2 linked regions of the Bradyrhizobium sp. WD16 genome follow. The protein of the gene in region 1 interacts with the protein of each later gene in a pairwise test. Links are inferred from orthologs where the notes say so. Each region holds a gene or a part of one and is shown on either strand. Other genes may lie near its edges. The genes, in order: DB459_RS08275 and DB459_RS23490.

Region 1 (3,842 bases):
GCGAGATCGGCGGTTCGGCCGAGGAGGATGCGGCCCAGTTCCTCAAGGACGAGGCCAAGCGCGGCCGCAAGAAACCGATGGTCGGTTTCATCGCCGGCCGCACCGCCCCTCCGGGGCGCCGCATGGGCCATGCCGGCGCCATCATCGCCGGCGGCAAGGGCGATGCCGGTTCCAAGATCGCGGCGATGGAAGAGGCGGGCGTCAAGGTCTCGCCGTCGCCGGCGCGCCTTGGCAAGACGCTGGCGGAACTGCTGCGCCGCTGAACGGCCGGTTGGCATGCCAGGACCGGGCTGGTGAGGCCCTGTCACAAGTCTGAAATTCAAGCAGAGCCCCGGATCTCGTCCGGGGCTCATTTTTTTGTCGGACGATTTAGGAAAGCTTTGCCGATCAAGATGTTGGCACTGGAATCCCGATCCACATTGCCGTGAATTTGGATTCAACTCTAGGTGCTTTTCGACGCGTAAGTTTGACCTAAATGGGTTAAAGGAGGCGCCACGGACTCGGCCGGTTTCGTCGGCCGGGTATTTGCCGCCAGTACTCCCGCGCGACAACAAAAGAACCCAGGACGCGATTATGTCTCGCCAGGACGCGAACGCCGCTTTCGCCCTCACTTCGTTTCTCTACGGTGGCAACGCCGCCTATATCGACGAGATCTATGGCCGCTACGAGAAGGATCCGGCATCGGTCGATGCCGAGTGGCGGGAATTTTTCAAGAGCCTGAAAGACCAGCCGGCGGACGTCGCCCGTAATGCCCAGGGCCCGTCGTGGGAGAAGGCGAACTGGCCGGTCGCGCCCAGCGACGAATTGACCTCCGCCCTCGACGGCAACTGGCCCCAGGCCGAGAAGGTGCTCGGCGCCAAGTTGCAGGCCAAGGCCCAGGCCAGCGGCGGCGAACTGACGGCATCAGCCGTGCAGCAGGCGACGCGCGATTCGATTCGCGCCCTGATGCTGATCCGCGCCTACCGCATGCGCGGCCACTTCCATGCCAATCTCGACCCGCTGGGCATCGAGGGCCAGAAGGACCATGAGGAACTCGACGCGCGGTCCTACGGCTTCACCGACGCCGACTGGGACCGCAAGATCTTCCTCGACCACGTGCTCGGCCTTGAATTCGGCACCCTGCGCGAGATCGTCGCGATCTGCCAGCGCACCTACTGCCAGACGCTCGGCGTCGAGTTCATGCACATCTCCAATCCGGCGCAGAAGGCCTGGATCCAGGAGCGCATCGAGGGGCCGGACAAGGAAATCAGCTTCACCCGCGAGGGCCGGCGCGCCATCCTGATGAAGCTGATCGAGACCGAGGGCTTCGAGAAGTTCTGCGACCTCAAATTCACCGGCACCAAGCGCTTCGGCCTCGACGGCGGCGAATCGCTGATTCCGGCGCTCGAGCAGATCATCAAGCGCGGCGGCAATCTCGGCGTGAAGGAGATCGTGGTCGGCATGCCGCACCGCGGTCGCCTCAACGTGCTGACCCAGGTGATGGCCAAGCCGCACCGGGCGCTGTTCCACGAGTTCAAGGGCGGCTCGGCCAATCCCGACGAGGTCGAGGGCTCCGGCGACGTGAAGTACCACCTCGGCGCTTCGTCCGACCGCGAGTTCGACAACAACAAGGTCCACCTGTCGCTGACCGCGAACCCGTCGCATCTCGAGATCGTCGATCCGGTGGTGCTGGGCAAGGTCCGCGCCAAGCAGGACCAGCACGGCGATCCGCCGGATCAGCGCACCTCGGTGCTGCCGCTGCTGATGCACGGCGATGCCGCCTTCGCCGGCCAGGGCGTGGTCGCCGAATGTTTCGGCCTGTCGGATCTGAAGGGCTACCGCACCGGCGGTTCGCTGCACTTCATCGTCAACAACCAGATCGGCTTCACCACCTATCCGCGCTATTCGCGCTCTTCGCCCTATCCGTCCGACGTGGCGAAGATGATCGATGCGCCGATCTTCCACGTCAACGGCGACGATCCCGAGGCGGTGGTGTTCGCCGCCAAGGTCGCGATCGAGTACCGGCAGAAGTTCCACAAGCCGGTGGTCATCGACATGTTCTGCTATCGCCGGCACGGCCACAACGAAGGCGACGAGCCCTCGTTCACCCAGCCGGTGATGTACAAGAAGATCGCCTCGCACCCGTCGACGCTGGAGATCTACACCAAGCGCCTCGTCGCCGACGGCGTCGTCACCGAAGGCGAGGTCGATAAGGCCAAGGCCGACTGGCGGGCGCGCCTCGACGCCGAGTTCGAGGCCGGCGCCGGCTACAAGCCGAACAAGGCGGACTGGCTCGACGGCAAGTGGGCCGGCTTCAAGATCGCCGACGTCGACGAGGATCCGCGCCGCGGGGTCACCGGGGTCGATGCGCCGCTGCTCAAGGAGATCGGCCGCAAGATCACCAAGGTGCCCGAGGGCTTCCGCGTCCACCGCACCGCGCAGCGCTTTCTCGACAACCGCGCCAGGGCCATCGAGACCGGCCAGGGGATCGACTGGGCGACCGCCGAGGCGCTGTCGTTCTGCTCGCTGATGGAAGACGGCTTCCGCGTTCGCCTGTCCGGCCAGGACTGCGAGCGCGGCACCTTCTCGCAGCGCCATTCGGTGCTCTACGACCAGGAAGACGAGAGCCGCTACACGCCGTTCAACCATCTCTCCGAGAAGCAGGGCCGCTACGAGGTCATCAACTCGCTGCTGTCGGAAGAGGCGGTGCTCGGCTACGAATACGGCTATTCGCTCGCCGAGCCGAACGCGTTGACGGTCTGGGAAGCCCAGTTCGGCGACTTCGCCAACGGCGCCCAGGTGGTGTTCGACCAGTTCATCTCCTCGGGCGAACGCAAGTGGCTGCGCATGTCCGGCCTCGTCTGCCTGCTGCCCCACGGCTACGAGGGTCAGGGGCCGGAGCATTCGTCGGCGCGCCTGGAGCGCTTTCTGCAGCTCTGCGCCGAAGACAACATGCAGGTCGCCAACTGCACCACGCCGGCGAACTACTTCCACATCCTGCGCCGGCAGCTCAAGCGCGAGATCCGCAAGCCGCTGATCCTGATGACGCCGAAGTCGCTGCTGCGCCACAAGCGCGCGGTGTCGACCCTCGACGAACTCTCGCTCGGCACCTCGTTCCATCGCGTGCTGCATGACGATGCGGAGAAGGGCGGCGAGATCAAGCTGGTCGCCGACGACAAGATCCGTCGTGTCGTGCTGTGCTCGGGCAAGGTCTACTACGACCTGCTCGAGGAGCGCGAGAAGCGCGGCGTCAACGACGTCTATCTGCTGCGCCTCGAGCAGCTCTATCCGGTGCCGATGAAGACCCTGGTCCACGAGCTCGGCCGCTTCAAGACGGCGGAGATGGTGTGGTGCCAGGAAGAGCCGCGCAACATGGGCAGCTGGCACTTCATCGAGCCGTATCTCGAGTGGGTGCTCAACCAGATTGGCGCCGCCAGCCGGCGTCCGCGTTATGCGGGCCGTGCCGCCTCGGCGGCGACCGCCACCGGTCTGATGTCCAAGCATCTCGCCCAGCTCAAGGCGCTGCTCGACGAGGCGCTGAACTGACGAATGTCTGACGACGGCCGTGCCGTGGGCGAAGTGCTCGCGGCGCGGCCGGCTGCATCACCAGATTATTTTCCGGGCCGGGTCTCCGGCCGTTCGCTTCAAGTCAGAGATCTAGAACGCCGCGCCGCGACAGGCGTCGGCGCAAAAGGGAAAACATCATGACCGAAATTCGTGTCCCCACGCTCGGCGAATCCGTCACCGAGGCGACGATCGGGCGCTGGTTCAAGAAGCAGGGCGAGGCCGTCGCCGTCGACGAGCCGCTGGTGGAGCTGGAGACCGACAAGGTCACCATCGAGGTGCCGGCGCCGGCTGCCGGC
Region 2 (3,284 bases), 3.3 Mb from region 1 along the record:
TTTGCGCCAACGACCGCCCGGACCGGCACATCCGCGGTTCGCGCATTTTTACGCGCTTTTTACCCTGATTGTCGGTAGTCGCGCGGCGGGGTGAACCGAACGCCACCGCAACATGTTGGTGGGTCGTATGCATTTGATCGTTCTGGAACGGGCGGAGTGACCAATGAGTCGGGCGACGTCGCGCCGGGGCACCGATCTCTCCATGGACCGGACGACCTCCATGGCAGTGTGTCGGGGCGTCGGTGACAGTCTGCGAAAGCTCACTGCGGCGGAGGACGATGGCACCGCCCTGCCCGATCGCCTGCGCGAACTGGTCGAGGAACTGCGCCGGCGCGACAGCCTTCCCCGCTAGTGTGGCTTATGTCTCGCAATTGCCTACGAGAGGCTTGCCGCAAAGGCGGTAGGCAATAGCGAGACGCCACACTAGCGCTGACGGATCCTGACCGGCAGAGGCCGTTGCGAAACCGAATTGGCGAAAAGCCGGCCGTGGTGAAAACAGGCTTGCCTTTGCCGCCCTCCGCGGTGAAAACGCCCACATGCTTTCCATCGAAGATCTATCGATCCGGGTCGCGGGCCGGCTCCTGATCGATCATGCCTCGGTTCAGATCCCTCCCGGCGCCCGGGTCGGGTTGGTTGGCCGCAACGGGACCGGCAAATCGACCCTTTTCAAGGTGATCCGCGGCGAACTTGCCGCCGAAAACGGAACGATTTCACTGCCGCCACGCTGGCAGATCGGCAGCCTCGCCCAGGAAGCGCCGGGCGGCCCCGACAGCCTGATCGCGGTGGTGCTGCGAGCGGACCGCGAGCGCCATGCCTTGCTGGCGGAGGCCGAGACCGCCACCGACGCACATCGGATCGCCGAGATCCAGACCCGCCTCGTCGACATCGACGCCCATTCGGCGCCGGCGCGCGCCGCCGCGATCCTGTCCGGCCTCGGTTTCTCCGCCGCCGACCAGGAACGCCCTTGCCAGGAATTCTCCGGCGGCTGGCGGATGCGTGTCGCCCTGGCCGCGACGCTGTTCGCGGCACCTGACCTTCTGCTGCTCGACGAGCCGACCAACTATCTCGACCTCGAAGGCACGCTGTGGCTGGAGGATCACCTTGCCAGCTATCCGCGCACGGTGATCGTGATCAGTCACGACCGCGACCTGCTCGAGACCTCAGTCGACCAGATTCTTCATCTCGACCGCGGCAAGCTCATGCTCTATCGCGGCTCCTATTCGTCGTTCGAGAAACAGCGCGCCACTCGCGAGATGCTCGACGCCAGGCAGGTCAAGCGCCAGGAGACGGAGCGCAAGCGGCTGCAGGCCTTCGTCGAGCGCTTCAAGGCCAAGGCGTCAAAGGCGCGGCAGGCGCAGTCGCGCGTCAAGATGCTCGAACGCATGGAGCCGGTGACGGCGCTTGTCACCCAGGACGTGCGCGAAATCAGCTTTCCGGCGCCGAAGCGACTGCTGTCGCCGCCGATCATCGCCGTCGACAATGTCAGCGTCGGCTATGACGCCGCACGGCCGATTCTCAATCGCGTAACGCTGCGGATCGATCCCGATGACCGCATCGCCCTGCTCGGCGCCAACGGCAACGGCAAATCGACGTTGGTGAAGCTGTTGGCCGACCGGCTGAAGCCGTTCTCCGGCAGCGTCGTCCGTGCCGACAAACTGTCGATCGCCTATTTCGCCCAGCATCAGGTCGACGAGTTGGACGAGGACGGCTCGCCCTATGGTCACATCCGGCGGTTGATGCCCGACGCGCCCGAGGCCAAGGTTCGCGCCCGCGCCGGGGCCATCGGCTTTTCCGGCAAGGCCGCCGACACCCTGGTGAAGAGCCTGTCGGGCGGCGAAAAGGCGCGGCTTCTGCTCGGGCTCGCCACCTTCTTCGGGCCCAACATGATCATCCTCGACGAGCCCACCAATCATCTCGACATCGACAGCCGAGCAGCGCTGGCCGAGGCGATCAACGAGTTTCCAGGCGCCGTGATCATGGTCTCGCACGATCGCTATCTGATCGAAGCCTGCGCCGACCAGCTCTGGGTGGTGGCCGACCGTGCTGTGACGCCGTACGACGGCGATCTCGACGATTATCGCCGCACCGTGCTCTCTGCCCGCGGCACGCGGACCGCGCCGCGCGAACGCACGGCCGATGCACCGCGCCCGAACGGCGAGGAGGTCGCGCGGCGCAAGGCCGACCGGCGTTCGCTGAAGCAGCAGATCGCCGCCGCCGAGGCGGAAATAGCGCGGATCGGCGACATCATCGAGAAGATCGATGCGGCGCTGGCGCTGCCGGACATCTTTGCCCGCGATCCGGCCAGGGCGGCCCAGCTCGGCAAGGCGAGAACCGGAGCCACCGCCGCCCTGCAACGGGCCGAAGAGCTCTGGCTCGAATTGAGTTCGGAAGCGGAAGCCGCCGGCTAAGTTCATCCGAAGCGGGTGCCGCTTCGCATGATGATAAAAAGAGCGAAACCTCAGGCGTGCTTCTTGGACCGCTTGGCCGGCTTCGCAGGGGCCGGCGGCGCCGGCGCCGCCTCTTCATCCGTCAGGCGACCCGAGGTGAAACGGTAGATCCCAGGGCGCGGGCCGCGGGTATAGGTCAGCACCGCAACACGCTCGCCGCGCTCGTTCGCCGAGATATTCACGTTATCGGGCGTGCCCGCGGCGCGGGCAACATCGCATTCGGTGTGGCCGAGCGCCACGGCGCCGGTCGGCGCCGGCTGGCCCTGGGCCTGGGCATTGGCGTCGCCCGGCGACACGCCGGCGCAGCTACCGTCGGCACCGATCAGGTCGGCGGGCGAGACCTGCGCGGTCGACGACAGCGGCGGGGTCTCGATCGAGACGCTGCGGTTGAACATGCGCGCCGGCCGCGAGAACCATTCCTGGTCCTTCAACGAATAATCCGACAGGCTCGCGCCGCAACCGGCGAGCGCGGGAGCGATGACGAGCAGGATGGCAGCACCAGTGCGATAAGAAGTCATTCGTCTCACTTAAAAAACCCGATTCCCACGCCGAAACCCACCGGCCCCGCCGCCGTTGCGACCGTTCCCACCATCCATTTGAGGCGCCACCGTGGCTTGCCGCAAGATGGCCCCGTGAAATTCCACCACAGGCTTAATGGCGCACCTGCCTGTCATTGCCGCTTCTGCCATCGGCCACGTTCATCCGCCTGCCAGTATGTCACTTCGAAGCCGCGCGCCTTGCTGTCGGCCCAGGCCGCGCGCGCCCCGCTCAGCGCCTCGTCGTCATTGCCGTCGAAGATCAGCACGAGGCGCTCGTAGCTGGCTGAATCCTCCGGCA

What was found.
Region 2: the proteins of DB459_RS08275 (region 1) and DB459_RS23490 interact in binary tests that used the Escherichia coli proteins (3 or more experiments, as listed by UniProt). The link is inferred for Bradyrhizobium sp. WD16 from one-to-one orthologs.

What each region holds. Positions count from the first base shown.
Region 1 is NZ_CP028908.1:1,787,206-1,791,047, reverse strand. What follows is about bases 196-3,725. They hold DB459_RS08275 (2-oxoglutarate dehydrogenase E1 component), read left to right. Parts: upstream 196-573; coding sequence 574-3,525; downstream 3,526-3,725. Other genes in these bases: odhB (2-oxoglutarate dehydrogenase complex dihydrolipoyllysine-residue succinyltransferase), read left to right, coding at 3,684-3,725; sucD (succinate--CoA ligase subunit alpha), read left to right, coding at 196-263. Outside these bases: more of sucD, read left to right, coding at 1-195; more of odhB, read left to right, coding at 3,726-3,842. UniProt on the Escherichia coli protein: E1 component of the 2-oxoglutarate dehydrogenase (OGDH) complex which catalyzes the decarboxylation of 2-oxoglutarate, the first step in the conversion of 2-oxoglutarate to succinyl-CoA and CO(2).
Region 2 is NZ_CP028908.1:5,100,407-5,103,690, forward strand. What follows is about bases 1-2,972. They hold DB459_RS23490 (ABC-F family ATP-binding cassette domain-containing protein), read left to right. Parts: upstream 1-536; coding sequence 537-2,408; downstream 2,409-2,972. Other genes in these bases: DB459_RS23485 (hypothetical protein), read left to right, coding at 164-352; DB459_RS23495 (hypothetical protein), read right to left, coding at 2,459-2,965. Outside these bases: DB459_RS23500 (DNA polymerase III subunit chi), read right to left, coding at 3,118-3,284. UniProt on the Escherichia coli protein: Genetic data indicate it may be involved in ribosome assembly or function.